3 regions of the Streptomyces sp. HUAS TT7 genome follow, and region 3 is predicted to be linked to each of the others. Evidence: riboswitches for the same ligand, from Rfam matches in the RefSeq annotation. Region 3 holds a riboswitch; each other region holds the start of a gene.
The links. Region 3 has a riboswitch for cobalamin ahead of metE (5-methyltetrahydropteroyltriglutamate--homocysteine S-methyltransferase). Riboswitches for the same ligand answer to the same signal wherever they lie in the genome.
Positions count from the first base shown of each region.

Region 1: linked by a shared signal. The riboswitch ahead of ACSHXC_RS24360 (ABC transporter substrate-binding protein) and the one ahead of metE (5-methyltetrahydropteroyltriglutamate--homocysteine S-methyltransferase) in region 3 are both predicted to bind cobalamin.
Region 2: linked by a shared signal. The riboswitch ahead of ACSHXC_RS01515 (CbtB domain-containing protein) and the one ahead of metE (5-methyltetrahydropteroyltriglutamate--homocysteine S-methyltransferase) in region 3 are both predicted to bind cobalamin.

Region 1 covers NZ_CP196175.1:5,394,464-5,399,612, forward strand. The annotation lists gene ACSHXC_RS24350 (amino acid permease) at 95-1,558, shown strand; gene ACSHXC_RS24355 (Mov34/MPN/PAD-1 family protein) at 1,644-2,066, shown strand; cobalamin riboswitch at 2,103-2,228, shown strand; gene ACSHXC_RS24360 (ABC transporter substrate-binding protein) at 2,267-3,247, shown strand; gene ACSHXC_RS24365 (FecCD family ABC transporter permease) at 3,528-4,556, shown strand; gene ACSHXC_RS24370 (ABC transporter ATP-binding protein) at 4,553-5,149, shown strand, end outside.
Region 2 covers NZ_CP196175.1:307,640-312,788, forward strand. The annotation lists gene ACSHXC_RS01500 (ABC transporter permease) at 1-682, shown strand, start outside; gene ACSHXC_RS01505 (LLM class F420-dependent oxidoreductase) at 722-1,687, opposite strand; gene ACSHXC_RS01510 (hypothetical protein) at 1,833-2,042, shown strand; cobalamin riboswitch at 2,143-2,289, shown strand; gene ACSHXC_RS01515 (CbtB domain-containing protein) at 2,331-2,546, shown strand; gene ACSHXC_RS01520 (CbtA family protein) at 2,574-3,440, shown strand; gene ACSHXC_RS01525 ((2Fe-2S)-binding protein) at 3,437-4,174, shown strand; gene ACSHXC_RS01530 (short-chain fatty acyl-CoA regulator family protein) at 4,407-5,149, opposite strand, start outside.
Region 3 covers NZ_CP196175.1:491,417-496,565, forward strand. The annotation lists gene ACSHXC_RS02370 (class I SAM-dependent methyltransferase) at 185-961, opposite strand; gene ACSHXC_RS02375 (hypothetical protein) at 993-1,280, opposite strand; cobalamin riboswitch at 1,439-1,659, shown strand; gene metE (5-methyltetrahydropteroyltriglutamate--homocysteine S-methyltransferase) at 1,813-4,131, shown strand; gene ACSHXC_RS02385 (hypothetical protein) at 4,177-4,701, opposite strand; gene ACSHXC_RS02390 (nSTAND1 domain-containing NTPase) at 4,743-5,149, opposite strand, start outside.

The DNA.
Region 1 (5,149 bases), 4.9 Mb from region 3:
CGGTGGCACTCCATCCACATCCGGGGGGATCAGGACCTGATCCGTCGCTTCGTGACCGAGGCGGGCGGGTCAGCATGGAGAAAGGCGCACCACCATGACCTCAGCGCAGGTCGACAAGCACGACGACCGTCCTGCCGGCAATGAGGCCGCGGGGACCGCCCACAGCACGAGCGAAGGCTCGGGCGAGGGATATCAGCGGGGCCTCGGGGCCCGGCAGATCCAGATGATCGCGATCGGCGGTGCCATCGGCACCGGCCTCTTCCTGGGCGCGGGCAAGGCCATCTCGAAGGCCGGCCCCAGCCTCATCCTGGCCTACGCCATCGCCGGCCTGGTCATCTTCTTCATCATGCGCGCCCTCGGCGAGCTGCTCATGTACCGCCCGGTGTCGGGCTCCTTCTCGGAGTACGCCCGGGAGTTCGTCGGCCCGTTCTGGGGCTTCGTCACCGGCTGGACGTACTGGCTCTTCTGGGTCGTCACCGGCATCACCGAAGTCACCGCGGCCGCCCAGTACATGGCCTTCTGGACCCACAGCAGCGTCCCGCAATGGCTGTACGCGCTGGTCTTCACGCTCATCCTGTACGCCGTGAACCTCATCTCCGTGAAGCTCTTCGGCGAGCTGGAGTTCTGGTTCTCCATGGTCAAGGTGACCGCCATCGTCGGCATGATCCTGATCTGCGCCGGCATCCTCACCGTCGGCTTCTCCGACGCCGCGGACACCGCCACCGTCGCCAACCTCTGGAACGACGGCGGGTTCTTCCCCAAGGGCATCGGCGGCACGCTGATGACCCTGCAGATCGTCATGTTCGCCTTCCTCGCCGTCGAACTGGTCGGCGTGACCGCGGGCGAGTCCAAGGACCCCGAGAAGACCCTGCCCAAGGCCATCAACACCGTGCCGTGGCGCATCGCCGTCTTCTACATCGGCGCCCTGATCATGATCCTCTCGGTCGTCCCGTGGCACGAGTTCCAGCCGGGCGTCAGCCCCTTCGTCGCCGCCTTCGAGAAGATGGGCCTCGGCGTCGGCGCCGCCATCGTCAACTTCGTCGTGCTGACCGCCGCGCTCTCCTCCTGCAACTCGGGCATGTACTCCACCGGCCGCATGCTGCGCGACCTCGCGCTCAACGGCCAGGGCCCGAAGGTCTTCACCAAGCTCACCAAGAGCGGCACCCCGCTGGTCGGCACCACGGTCTCCGCGGCGCTCATGCTGGTCGGCGTGTGGATCAACTACGTGGCGCCCGGCAAGGCCTTCGACTACGTGGTCTCCTTCGCCACGATCTCCGGCATGTGGGCCTGGATCATGATCCTGGTCTGCCAGATCCGCTACCGCCGCCTGGCGGACACCGGCGCCTTGCCGCAGTCCAGCTTCCGCGCCCCCGGCGCCCCGTACACCAGCTGGTTCGCGCTGATCTTCATCTTCATGGTCATCGTGATGATGGGCATCGACAAGGACTCCCGCGTCTCGCTGTACTGCGCGCCGCTGTGGGGCCTGATCCTGGGCGTCTCCTACCTGGTCCTGAAGGCCAAGAACCCGGAGAACAAGGCGTTCGCGAAGCGCTCTTGATCCTCTGACCTGCTGATTCTCAGTATTCGGGCCGGTACGTATCGACTATCGATACGGACCGGCCCGTCTGCTTATCCTTGCCGACATGCTGACCATCACCCAGGCCCTGTACGACCAGCTCGTCGCGCACGCCCGCGCCGACCACCCCGACGAGGCGTGCGGTGTGGTCGCGGGCCCGGCGGGCACCGGCCGCGCCGAGCGCTTCATCCCGATGCTGAACGCGGCCCGCTCGCCCACGTTCTACGAGTTCGACTCGCAGGACCTGCTGAAGCTGTACCGCGAGATGGACGACCGCGACGAGGAGCCGGTGATCGTCTACCACTCCCACACCGCCACGGAGGCTTACCCGTCCCGCACGGACGTGACGTACGCGAACGAGCCCGGCGCGCACTACGTCCTGGTGTCGACGGCGGACACGGACGGGGCGGGGGAGTTCCAGTTCCGCTCGTACCGGATCGTGGACGGCGTGATCACGGAGGAAGACGTGAAGGTGGTAGAGGCGTACTGACCCTTACGGGTCGACCCGTACCATCTACGTGCAATCTCGAATATTCGGGCGGCAGGACCCAGGAAGCCGGTGTGAATCCGGCACGGTCCCGCCACTGTGACCGGCACCGCGGGAAACCCGCGGGGCCGGAAGCCAGGAACTGACCTGCCGCCTTCTCCCGACGACAGGGGACGTGGAAATCCCCTTGGAGGAGCTCAGCCATGCTCTGGCGCCGCGCGGCCCTGGCCGCCGCCCTGCTGTTCCCGCTGGCCGCCTGTACGACGCAGGCACGGCCCGAGGCCCGGGGCGGCTCGGCCCCCGGCTTCCCGTACAAGGTCACCAACTGCGGTGTGACGACGACCTTCACCGCCCCGCCGAAGCGAGCGGTGACGATGAACCAGCACGCCACGGAGGTGATGCTGGAGCTGGGCCTCGCCAAGTCCCTGGTGGGGACGGCCTACCTGGACGACAGGATCCTCCCGAAATACGAGTCGGCGTACGGCTCGGTCCCGGTGCTGGCCAAGGAATACCCCTCCTACGAAAAGCTCCTGTCGGCTGCTCCCGACTACGTCTACGGCGGCTACGCATCCGCCTTCGCGGCGAACGAGGGCCGGGGCCGCGAGGCCCTGGCCAAGAGCGGCATCAAGTCCCGCCTGAACGTGGAGAACTGCCCCAAGGGCGCGGCGACGACGATGAACGAGGTGTACGAGGAGGTCCGCGAGGTGGGCCGGACGTTCGGCGTGCCGGAGCGGGCGGAGTCGTGGGTGAAGTCGGCCGAGGCCACGAACGCGAGGACGCAGGCGGCCCGGAAGGGTGCGGCTCCCGTCCCGGTCTTCGTCTACGACAGCGGGGACAAGACGGCGTTCACGGTGGGCGGCAAGGGAATAGGCAACGACATCGTGACGCGGGCGGGCGGCCGCAACGTCTTCGCGGCCGACCTCAAGGACAAGTCCTTCGGCGACGCGAGCTGGGAAAACGTGGTGGCCCGCGCGCCGGAGACGATCCTGATCCTGGACTACGGCGGTACGAGCGTGGAAGCGAAGAAGCAACGCCTGCGCGACGACCCGGCACTGGCGTCCGTCCCGGCCGTCAAGAACAACCGCTTTGCCGTTCTCCCTCTGTCCGACATGGTGACAGGGGTCAGAGCCCCGGACGCAGTGACAAAGCTGGCGGCCCAGCTCCGTGCGGGGGCGGGGGAGTGAGCGCCCGCTCGCAGACCTGGCCGGAGCGGCGCCGGGGAGGCCTGTGCCCTCGGCCTGCGACGGGCCCGGCCTCTCGCCCGGGCGGCCGGCGGTGGCGGCCGGTGGTCGGCTCTGTCCACGGTCCGCAGTCGCCGACGGCGCTCGGTGGACGGAGGGAAGGGCCGCACCCTCCCTCCCGCCCGCACGGGTGGTACGGGTGGGAGAACGGGTTTTGGCCGGGGGATGGGGGGCCTCCGGGGGCGCCTGGGGTGGCCCCGCGCGGCTCGGACGGGACCCGCTGGTGACCCCGCGTTGGCGGTACCCGCTCGTCATCGGGGTGCTCGCAGCCGTGCTGGTCGCTGCCGCCGGGGCGGGGCTCGCGCTCGGGTCGGTGCGGATACCGGCCCACCAGGTCCTTGGGATCGTCACCGGTTCGGCGGAGCCGGGCCCGTACCGGACCATCGTGCTCGACGTGCGGCTGCCCCGCGTCGTGCTCGGGGCCGTCACCGGGGCCGGGCTCGCCGTCATCGGGACCGTGTTGCAGGCTCTCGTGCGCAACCCCCTCGCCGACCCCTTTCTGCTCGGGGTGTCCAGCGGGGCCTCCGCCGGGGCCGTCGCCGTGATCGTGCTCGGGGTGGGGGCCGGGGTGGCCACCACCGTCGCGCTGCCCGCCGCCGCCTTCGCGGGGGCGCTCGCAGCCCTGGTCCTCGTCTACGCCCTGGCCGGGCGCGGCGGCTCCATGACGGGCGGCCGCCTGGTCCTCGCCGGGGTCGCCGTCTCGTACGTCCTGTCCGCGCTGACCAGCCTGATCCTGGTCACCTCGGCCAGTGCCGATCACGTACAGGAAGTCCTGCACTGGACGCTCGGCGGACTCGGCGGCGCCCGCTGGGACATGCTCGCCCTGCCCGCCACGGCCCTCACCCTCGGCACCCTCGTCCTGATCGCCCTGGCCCGCCCCCTGGACCTGCTCCTCGTCGGCGAGGAGGGCGCCACCGTGCTCGGCCTCGACACCGGCCGCTTCCGGGCGGCCGTGTTCGTGCTCGCCTCCCTGCTCACCGGCATCCTCGTCGCGTACAGCGGAGCCATCGGCTTCGTCGGCCTGATGGTTCCGCACGCCGCCCGCATGGCCGTAGGCGCCGCCCACCGCACCCTGCTCCCCGTCGCGGCCCTCGGCGGCGCCGGCTTCCTCGTGCTCGCCGACCTCGCGGCCCGCACCGCAGCCGCCCCGCAGGACATCCCCGTCGGCGTCCTCACCGCCCTCACCGGCGGCCCGTTCTTCCTCTGGATGCTGCGCGGCCGCCGGGCCGGCGCGGAAGGCAGTCCCGCATGACGACCCTGTGCACCGAGTCCCTCTCGTACACCACACCCCAGGGCCGCACCCTGCTGCACGACATCACCCTGCACGCCGCCGACGGCGAGACCGTCGCCCTGGTCGGCCCCAACGGCAGCGGCAAGACGACCCTGCTGCGCTGTATCTACGCAACCCTGCGCCCGACCGCAGGCCGCGCCCTGCTCGACGGCGCCGACCTGCACGCCCTGCCGGCCAAGGCCCGCGCCCGCCGCATCGCGACCGTCCCGCAGGACGCCGACGCCGGCGGCATCGAGCTGACCGTCCGCGAGATCGTCGCCATGGGCCGCTCCCCGCACCGCCGCTTCTGGGAGGCCGACACCGCTGCCGACGACACCCTCGTACGCGAGGCGCTCGCCCGCGTCGGCATCGCGGACCTCGCCGCCCGCCCCTTCCCCTCCCTCTCCGGCGGCGAACGCCAGCGCGCGCTGGTCGCCCGGGCTCTCGTGCAGCAGCCGGACGTCGTCGTCCTGGACGAGCCGACCAACCACCTCGACATCCGCTATCAGCTCGAAGTCCTGTCCCTGGTAAGGGAGTTGGGCACGGTCAGCCTGCTCGCCCTGCACGACCTGAAC
Region 2 (5,149 bases), 180 kb from region 3:
CATCGGGTCCGCTGCCGTGGCCACGCTGTCGGACCACACCACGGACTCCGGCTCCGCCGATTTCCTGCCCTTCGACGCCTACCCGTCGGCCGGGTACTGGACCCTGATGCTCGTCGCCGGCACCGTCGGCGCGCTGACGGTCGTGAGCGAGTACAGCAGCGGACTGATCCGCACCACCACCGTGGCCGTCCCTGCCCGCGGCTCCGTCGTACTGGCCAAGGCGGCTGTCACCGCCATGGTGTGGACCGCGGTCGGCGCCGTCGCCTCCACCGGTTCCTTCCTGGTCTCCCAGGCCATCCTGAACGGTCACCCCACAGGCGCCGCGCTCACCCACCCCGGGGCGATCCGGGCACTGGCGGCATCCGCATTGGTCGCCCCGGTCTGTGCAACTGTCGGCCTGGGCCTCGGAGTTCTGCTCCGGCATGCCGCCGCGACCACGGTCACCAGCGTCTTCGTCCTGCTGATGCTGCCGACCATGTTCTCGGAGAGCAACCGCTGGTCGGCCGACATCAAACACACCCTGGTGTCGGCCGCCTGGAAGCGCCTGCTCCAGAACTGGGAGCCGGAGCCCGGGTCCCTGGGTTACACCGCCACGGTCCCCGGCTCCTGGCTCGTGTACGCGCTCTGGCCGCTGATCACGCTCGCCCTCGCCGTGTTCGTCGTCCGGCGCCGCGACGTATGAGCCTGGGCCGGTGTCCCGAGCCTCCGCCCGCTCCGGCGGTCACAGCTCGCGCAGCGCGGGCAGCAGTTTCTTCTCGGCCCAGTCGATGAACGGGAGTTGCTGTCGGCCGCCGATCTGGACGAGGGCGATTTCGGTGAAGCCGGCTTCGGCGTAGGGGCGTACGGCGTCGACGAAGGCGTCCACATCGTCGCCGCACGGGATGGACCGCGCCACGTCCTCCCGGGTCACGAACTGCGTCGCCGCCTCGAAGCCCGAGGGCCCCGGCAGCTCCGAGTTCACCGGCCAGCCCCCGGCGAACCAGCGGAACTGGTCGTGGGCACGGGCGACCGCCGCGTCCCGGTCGGGGTCGTAGCAGACGGGCAGCTGACCCACCCGGGGCTTGCCGGTGCCGCCGTGCCGGTCGAAGGAGGCGAGCAGTTCCGGCTTGGCTTCGGTGGCGATGACCAGGTCGGCGGTCCGGCCGGCCACGGCGCAGGACCGCTCGCCGGAGACGGCGACGCCGATCGGCGGCAGTTCGTCGGGGAGGTCCCACAGCCGGGCGTTCGCGACGCCGAAGTGCGCACTCTGATGGTTGACGTTGCCGCCCTCGAAGAGCGCGCGGATGATCTCGACGGCCTCTTCGAGCATGTCGATGCGGACCTCCGGGGCCGGCCAACCGGCGCCCACCACATGCTCGTTGAGGTTCTCGCCGGAGCCGAGTCCGAGCCGGAACCGGCCTTCGGACAGGATCTGCATCGTGGCCGCCTTCTGCGCCACGACGGTGGGGTGGTAGCGCAGCGTCGGGCAGGTCACGTACGTCATCAGCGGGATGCGGGTGGTGGCCTGGGCGGCCGCGCCGAGCACGCTCCACGCGTAGGGCGCGTGCCCCTGGCTTTCCAGCCACGGGGAGTAGTGGTCGGAGGTGACGGAGAAGTCGAACCCGGCACGCTCCGCCGCGACCAGATCCGCCACGAGTTCGCGCGGACCCGTCTGCTCAGTCATCATTGTGTAGCCGATTTGCACCATATTTCACGACTAACCGTGCTGCGCCGATGGAAAACATCGGCCCGCTGTCCGTTTGCGGGTTCCCGACCGCACCGGTTGCCGAAACGCTTCCGGTGTGCGACAGGGGCTACGCGGTCCGCAGACCGTCCGCCTTCGAGGAGTCGTCATGGTCATAGTGGCCGTTCTCATCCCGCCGCTGCTCCTTGGCGTGCTGCTGGCCCTCGGCCGTTACGAGGAGCGCCTCCTCGGCGCCCCCACACCGATCGAGGACCGGCTGCGCGAGCGGCGCGGATATGCGGCGCCTGACCTCCCCGACGAACAGCCGCAGCACCCGGCCCACCCCGCACCGTCGAGCGAGGTGGGGCCGCCCCTGTGACGGTGCGCGCCCGTACGGATCGCGCAGCCGGGCCGGCGCTGGCACGATGGACGGGCGGGATTGCGAGGGGAGCGGGCCAGGACTTGGCACTGGCTTGATTGACCCGTTCGAGACGGCAGCTCTATGCTCCACATGTAGTGATGAGATAAGGAAGCTGGTGAGATTCCAGCACGGTCGCGCCACTGTGAGCCGACCGCCCGCGAGGGTGGCCGGTGAGTCAGACACTTATCCGTTGCTTCGCCCCGTTTCATCCATGGGACGCAAGATCCCGAGAAGGAGGGCCTCGCCTTGAGCAGCGTTTCCACATCCCGCCCGGCTTCCACGCCGATCGTCCTGCCGGTTTCGAAGTCGGTGCTGTGGCTGGTCGGCACCGCGATCCTCGCACTGGCCGCCTACTACTTCATCGGCGTCGACCAAGGGGCCGTCTCGGTCTTCGGCAACGACATGCACATCCACGAGTTCGTCCACGACGGGCGTCACTTCCTCGGCTTCCCCTGCCACTGACCCACACGGAAGTACGGACAACTCGACATGGAAAAGAAGCTGATACTGCGCGGCGTTCTCGTCGGCGCAGTGGCGGGGCTGCTCGCATTCGTCTTCGGACGGGTCTTCGCCGAACCGCAGATCGCGAAAGCCGTCGACTACGAGAGCGGGCGTGACGCCGCCCAGGCCGCCCTCGACAAGGCCGCCGGCCTGCCCGCCGAGGCGGCCGACCCGGACCTGTTCAGCCGCACCATTCAGGCCGATGTCGGCCTCGGCGTCGGCATGATCTTCTTCGGCATGGCCATGGGTGCGCTCTTCGCCGTCGCGTACACGGTCTGCCTGGGCCGGGCCGGCGGCCTGCGCGCCCGCACGCTGGCGCTGGTGGTCGCCGGTGGCGGGTTCCTCACGATGTACCTGGTGCCGTTCCTCAAGTACCCGGCCAATCCTCCGGCGATCGGCCACGAGGAAACCATCAAGCAGCGCAGCGGCCTCTACCTCATCATGGTGGTGTGCTCGATCGCGTTCCTGGTGGCGGCGGTCTGGCTCGGCAAACGCCTCCAGGCCCGCTACGGCAACTGGAACGCCACGCTCATCGGCGGTGCCGTGTTCGTCGTCGCGATCGGGATCGTGATGCTGGTCCTGCCCTCGCTCGGGCATCTGGCCTACAACAAGGAGAACTTCGGCGATCAGGCCACCGAGACACCGCTGCCCCTGACCGATTCCAAGGGCACGATCGTCTACCCCGGTTTCCCCGCCGACGTGCTGTTCTCCTTCCGCTTCTTCTCCGTCGCAGCTCAGCTCCTCCTGTGGGCTGCCATCGGGCTGTTCTTCGGCCCCTTGGCCGAGCGCCTTCTCCAGCCCCGCCGGGAATCCGCCGACGCCCCCGCGCAGGGCCCGGCTCCCCTCCCTGCATGACGTTCGCTCCGACGTCGAGCGCGGTGATCGCCGAGATCACCGCGCTCGGACCGTTCTTCGCCCTGCACACCCACGCCGCGGACGCACGGCCGGTGGAGCCGTGGGTCCCGATGTCCCGGCAGCTCATCGAGGCCCGCGTGTCGGCCGTACGGGGCTGGCTGGCCGCGGCCGGCGAGCAGCCGATCGACGCCATTGAGGTGCGGGTGGCCGCGTCGGTGACCCACCTCGGCCTGGCCGCCAGGCTGCTGTCGCCCGCGCTTGCCGCGTTCGTGCTGCACGGACGCCTTCTCACCTTCGGCCTCGCGGACGTCCACTGGCAGCCGGTCCTCGGCGGCCCCATCCCCCTCTCCGTCCCCGGCACCGCGATGAGCTCCGGCTCCGTTCCACCCGAGGAACTCACGTCCTTCCTCGACCGCCCCCTCGGTGAACTCGCCGCCGCCATGCGGCCGTTCTCGCTCTCTCCTCACATCCTCCAGGGCAACATCGCCTCGGCCCTCAACGGTGCCGCCACCATGATCGGCGCTGCCGTACCGGAACTCGCGGAGCGAACCCGCACGGCGGTCACGCTCCTCCTGGACAGCCCACCCCTGCGGGATTCCGCCACCACAACCGCCAACGGCGCCTTCCAACGCCGGAGTTGCTGCCTGATCTACCGCGCCGCCCCGGGCCGCAAGGGGTCGCTGTGTGGCGACTGTGTGCTGAATCGCGACGCGGACAGCACCAAACGCCGCTGACCGCACCGCAGTTCGCAGATCCGTCCTCTTGGCGGGTGAACTCAGGTGGCCGCTTCTCGGTGAAGGCCGCCATGCCCCTCTCTGGTCCTGCGTGGCGAACACCGCGTGGAACAGGCGGCGTCAGTCCGGCCGGTGATGCGGCTCATCACGAAGATCTTGCGGGTCATCGATCCCGACCGGCGTACGTACGTGCCCTATCGGGTGGAGAGGTCCGGCAACTCCTGATGCTCCGTCAGCCGATGCCCGGCCCCTCCCCCGCCACGGGGTAGGGAACGAAAGTGCTGCTGTTCTCGTCGATCGCGAGGCTCCGGTCCAGGGGCGGTACGGCACGCTGAGGGCAGTCGGTGCGTTCGCAGAGGCGGCAGCCCATCCCGATGGGGACGGCGGCGGAGGTGTTGTCGAGGTCGAGGCCGTCGGAGTAGACCAGCCGTGAGGCGTGCCGGATCTCGCAGCCGAGGCCGATGGCGAAGGTCTTGCCGGGCTCGCCCCAGCCACCCCGGTGCCGGGAGATCGCGCGGGCGGTCCACAGGTAGCGCTGGCCGTCCGGCATGGCGGCGACCTGGACGTGGATGCGTCCGGGGGCGGCGAACGCCTCGTACACGTTCCACAGCGGGCAGGTACCGCCGGCCCGCGAGAAGTGGAACGCGGTGGCGGACTGGCGCTTGGACATGTTGCCCGCCCGGTCGACGCGCACGAAGGAGAAGGGCACGCCGCGCAGCCGGGGGCGCTGCAGGGTGCTGAGGCGGTGGCAGATCGTCTCGTAGCCGAGTCCGAAGTGGTCGGTGAGCCGCTCGATGTCGTAGCGGGATTCCTCGGCGGCCGCGTGGAAGCGGCGGTAGGGCAGGATCAGCGCGGCGGCGAAGTGGTTGGCGATGCCGATCCGGGCCAGCGGCCAGGCCGCCGAGCCGCGAGCGAAGTCCTCCGAGGCAAGGGCGGAGATGCCCTCCGCGTGTTCGAGGAGTGCGAGCTGTGTGG
Region 3 (5,149 bases):
TCGCTCCTGCTCAGGCAGGGCCCGGTCGGCCCGTGTGGTGGATGTCCGGCCGGGCCCCGCTCTGTCGTCGAAGCGGTCGGCGAGCAACCGGGAAGGGCACACGATGTGCGTACGGATGACGGCCCGAGCGGCGGCGATCGGACCGGCCCTGGCATTGACCGTCGGCACGGCCGCGGCCGGCTGGTCAAGCGGCGCGCGCGGTGAGTACGGGCTGGAAGAAGCCGGTGCTCTCGGGGGCCAGCCATCGCGGCCGGGCGAACTCCGCCTCGATCACGTATGAGCTCAACTGCCCCTGGGACAGAGCCCAATAGGTGGAGCGCCGCACGCACACGTCCCACTCCCCCGCACCGTCCGGGACGAGCTGGAAGTGCTCCAGGTCGTAACGCTCGCCGTCCTCGTGCCAGTCCCACAGCTGGAACGTGATGCTCCTGCCGTGCGGCGAGGCGGCGACTTGCGGCGGGGTCGAGGCGGGCCGCGCCTTCAGGATCTCGTCGTACGGACGGGTGCTGAGGATGAGCAGCCCATCGGTGCGCAGGACGCGCCGCATCTCCGTGAGGGCGGCGTGCACGTCGTGCGCCGTGAGGAGGTGAGGAAGGGAGTTGTCTGCGCTCACGACGACGTCGAACTGGGCTGCCGCGAAGGGGAGTTGGCGCATGTCGGCTGTTGCTGCGGGGAGTGCGACGCCTCGAAGGGCCGCCTCGCGGACCGCGCGCGTGACGGCCCCGGTGCTGATGTCCGTGCCCGTGACCCGGTGTCCGCGCAGGCCGAGCCCGATGGCCTGGGTGCCGATCCCGCACGAGCAGTCCAACACCCTGGCGCTGTCGAGACCGAGCTCGGCCCGGATCACCGCGTCCAGGGCCCGGCCCTGCCGGGCGATGCCGTCGTCCCAGTCGGCGTAGATGAGGTGGTAGTCGGCGGCGAGCCGATCGTAGAAGCTGGCCACTCCTGAGGCCTTGGGCATGCGGCCAGGCTAACGGGTCTCTCCGTGGCGCTCACGGGCGCGGCAGAGTCACCCCCTTCGTGTGGGCGTCCTGCACCGCCGGTGACCAGTCGCCGGTGCAGTAGACGGATACCTCGCTCATGACTCCGTCGCGCACCTCGGCGCGCAGCTTTTCCCGGCAGTACCAGCTTGCGCCGCCGTCCTCCCAGCGCTCCTCGAACTCGATGACGAGACCGGAGTCCGTGACGTCGACACGGTGGCGCGGGACGGTGCCGGGGTGGGGTGGCTGGTGCGGCGCAGCGCTACCAGTTGGTCGCGGCCCGCGGCCTGGAGCCGCCACTGCGGAAGGCTCAGGTCGCAGAAGACATCCTCGGCGAACGCGATGCCCGCCTCGTCCGTCCCCTCGCCGCTTCGAGAGTGCCCCCCCTTCGAGCGTAGGCAGCCGGGCGGGTCCGGGGTACGACCAGCCCCCGCCGCCCCGCGCCCCGAGCGGAGCGCGTACGCTGCCCATGCAGCTGGTTCGCCCCGTCCGCCAGGCGGGATGCGTCGTAAGAGGGAACCCGGTGGGAATCCGGGACTGCCCCGCAGCGGTGAGCGGGAACGACCGCCGTCATACGCACTGGGCCCGGCCGGGTCTGGGAAGCGACGGCCAGTAGATGCCTCGGAGAGCACGAGGCGTGCCCGCGAGTCCGAAGACCTGCCACTGCCCGTGTGCGACCGATCGCGCGCGGAGATCCCGGTGACCTCGAGGGCGGGTCGGCGTACGCACCAGCGGCAACGGCGCACATGCCGTGGCTCTGGTCCGTCGTCCCTTCGCGCCTTCGTCCCGTTCCGGGGTCCGCTCCACCGAAGAGCTCGCGAAGGAGAGTCTCGTGACCAAGTCCGCAGCCGCGGCAGCACGCGCCACCGTGTACGGCTACCCCCGCCAAGGGCCGAACCGGGAACTGAAGAAGGCGATCGAGGGCTACTGGAAGGGCCGCGTCGGCGCCCCCGAACTCCGGCGGACCGCAGCCGAACTGCGGGCGGCCACCTGGCGGCAGCTCGCCGAGGCCGGCATCCACGAGGTGCCGACCGGTGACTTCTCGTACTACGACCACGTCCTGGACACCAGCGTCATGGTGGGCGCCGTGCCCGACCGCCACCGCGAGGCCCTCTCAACCGACGTCCTGGACGGCTACTTCGCGATGGCGCGCGGCACCCAGGACGTGGCGCCGCTCGAAATGACCAAGTGGTTTGATACCAACTACCATTATCTGGTACCGGAGTTGGGGCCGGACACCATCTTCGCCGCCGACTCCTCCAAGCAGGTCGGCGAGCTCAAGGAGGCCCTCGCGCTCGGGCTTGCCGCGCGCCCCGTGCTCGTGGGCCCGGTGACGTATCTGCTGCTCGCCAAGCCCGCGCCCGGCGTGGCCGCCGACTTCGAGCCGCTCACCCTGCTCGACCGGCTGCTGCCGGTGTACGCGCGGGTGCTGGCCGACCTGCGGGCGGCAGGCGCCGAGTGGGTGCAGCTGGACGAGCCCGCGCTCGTCCAGGACCGCACCCCCGCCGAACTGAACGCCGTCGCCCGCGCCTACCGGGAGCTCGGCGCGCTCACCGACCGCCCCAAGCTCCTCGTCGCCTCCTACTTCGACCGGCTCGGCGAGGCCCTGCCGGTCCTCGCCAAGGCGCCGGTCGACGGGCTCGCGCTGGACTTCACCGGCCCCGCGGCCGCCAACCTCGACGATCTCGCCACGGTCGGCGGCCTCCCCGGCAAGCGGCTCGTCGCGGGGGTCGTGGACGGGCGCAACGTATGGATCAACGACCTGGAGAAGTCGCTGTCCACCCTGGGCACGCTGCTCGGACTCGCCGACCGCGTGGATGTGGCCGCCTCCTGCTCGCTGCTCCACGTCCCGCTCGACGCGGCCGCCGAACGCGGCATCGAGCCGCAGATCGCGCGCTGGCTCGCGTTCGCCCGCCAGAAGACGGCAGAAATCGTCACACTGGCCCGCGGCCTGTCCGGCGGAACCGGCGCCATCGCGGCCCAACTGGCCGCCAACCGGGCCGACTTGGCCTCCCGCGCCGGTTCGGCCATCACCCGCGATCCGGCCGTACGCGCCCGGACCGGCGCCGTCACCGCGGCAGACGCCCGCCGCGCCCAGCCATACGCCCAACGGGCCACCGCCCAGCGCGCCCACCTGAATCTGCCGCCCCTGCCCACGACGACGATCGGCTCGTTCCCGCAGACCGGCGAACTCCGCACCGCCCGCGCCGACCTGCGCGCCGGACGCATCGGCACGGCCGCGTACGAGGAGCGCATCGAGGCCGAGATCCGCGAGGTGGTCTCCTTCCAGGAGAAGACCGGCATCGACGTCCTCGTGCACGGCGAGCCCGAACGCAACGACATGGTGCAGTACTTCGCCGAGCAGCTGACGGGCTACCTCGCCACTCAGCACGGCTGGGTCCAGTCGTACGGCACCCGCTATGTGCGCCCGCCGGTCCTGGCCGGCGACATCTCGCGCCCCGAGCCGATGACGGTCCGCTGGACGACGTACGCCCAGTCCCTCACCGACCGCCCGGTCAAGGGCATGCTCACCGGGCCGGTCACCATGCTCGCCTGGTCCTTCGTCCGCGACGACCAGCCGCTCGCCGACACCGCCCGCCAGGTCGCCCTGGCACTGCGCGACGAGGTCAACGACCTTGAAGCTCATGGCAGTTCGGTCATCCAGGTCGACGAGCCGGCTCTGCGCGAGACCCTGCCGCTGCGCCCGGCCGACCACCCCGCATACCTGGCCTGGGCGACGGAGGCGTTCCGGCTGACGACCGGCGGGGTCCGGCCGGACACCCAGATCCACACCCACATGTGCTACGCCGAGTTCGGCGAGATCCTCTCCGCCATCGACGACTTGGACGCGGACGTGATCAGCCTGGAGGCGGCCCGCTCCCACATGCAGGTCGCGGACGAGCTGGCCGCGGCGGGCTATCCGCGCGAGGTCGGTCCAGGGGTGTACGACATCCACTCCCCCCGCGTCCCGCCCGAGGACGAGACCGCGCACCTCATCACGCGGGCACTGCGCTCCGTACCCGCCGAACGCCTGTGGATCAACCCCGACTGCGGCCTCAAGACCCGCGGTTGGGCCGAGGTCCGCCCGGCCCTGGAACGCATGACGGCGGCGGCGCGCGCGGCACGTCGGCAGTTGCCCGCCACGGACTGAGGGAAGGGGCGGGGGTACCGGATCGTCGGTGCCCCCGTCGCCGTCTCAATAGCACACGTGGCTCGGGGCGTCGGGGCCGCAGTAGTTGGTGCCCGCGGTGGCGATGCTGTCAGTGGTGGGGTTCAGCGTCATGGTGAGGGGTCCGGGCTTGAGCCAGCCAGGGTCGTTGGATTCTGCGACGCTCCCGGTGGCCGCGGTTCCGTCGACACCGGTGAGCCGCCCCGTGGCGTGACCCCCATCGGTGATCTGGCCGTTTACCACTGTGTCGCACGGCGGGGCGGCCTGACCGCAGGTGACGTACAGACGCTTGCCGATCTCGAACGAGCCGTCGGCATTCACCTGGAGCCAGTTGCCGTGACCGGTCCAGTGGCCGACGAACGAGGACACGTCGGCCGGCTTCACCGGGGGCGCTGTACTGGCGGACGGACGGGTGGAAGCCGGATCGGCCGAGGGGTGGGCGTGTTCGCCGCTCCCCGAGCAGGCGGTTGCCAGGACGAACGCTGTCGCCGCCCCCAGGATGATGCCGAAGTGCCGGAACGGGGCGGAGGTGCGAGGCGAATGCGGGACCACGGGGGCTCTCCTTCGCGGGTGTGGGGTCGCGCCGGGAGGCGCTATAGCGGTGGGCGGCACGGCGCGGCGTAGTCGGTGTCTTGCACGTACTTCTGCCACTGGGATCTGCTGATCGGATCGCCCGTGGCGGAGCAGAGCCGTTGGACGAGGCGTTCGGGGTCGGTATCCCGGATCGCGATCGCCCCTGGGGCTCCCTCGCTGAGGACGAGTCGGCCTCCGCCGGGCAGTGGGGCGGTGAGGGCAAGGCCGTTTTCGAGGTCCTTGGTCATCGGGGCGAAGTCGGCGGTCGCTCCTGGACGGCCGGAGGCTGGCACGTCCCAGAGGTGCGTGCCGCCGGTGTCGTCCAGCCCGGCCAGGGCCGTACCGTCCGGACTGAAGCGCAGGGCTCGCAGCGGGCTGGTGGTGGCGGGTGCGGTGCCCAGCGGCTTCGGTGCGCCGAGTTGTCCGA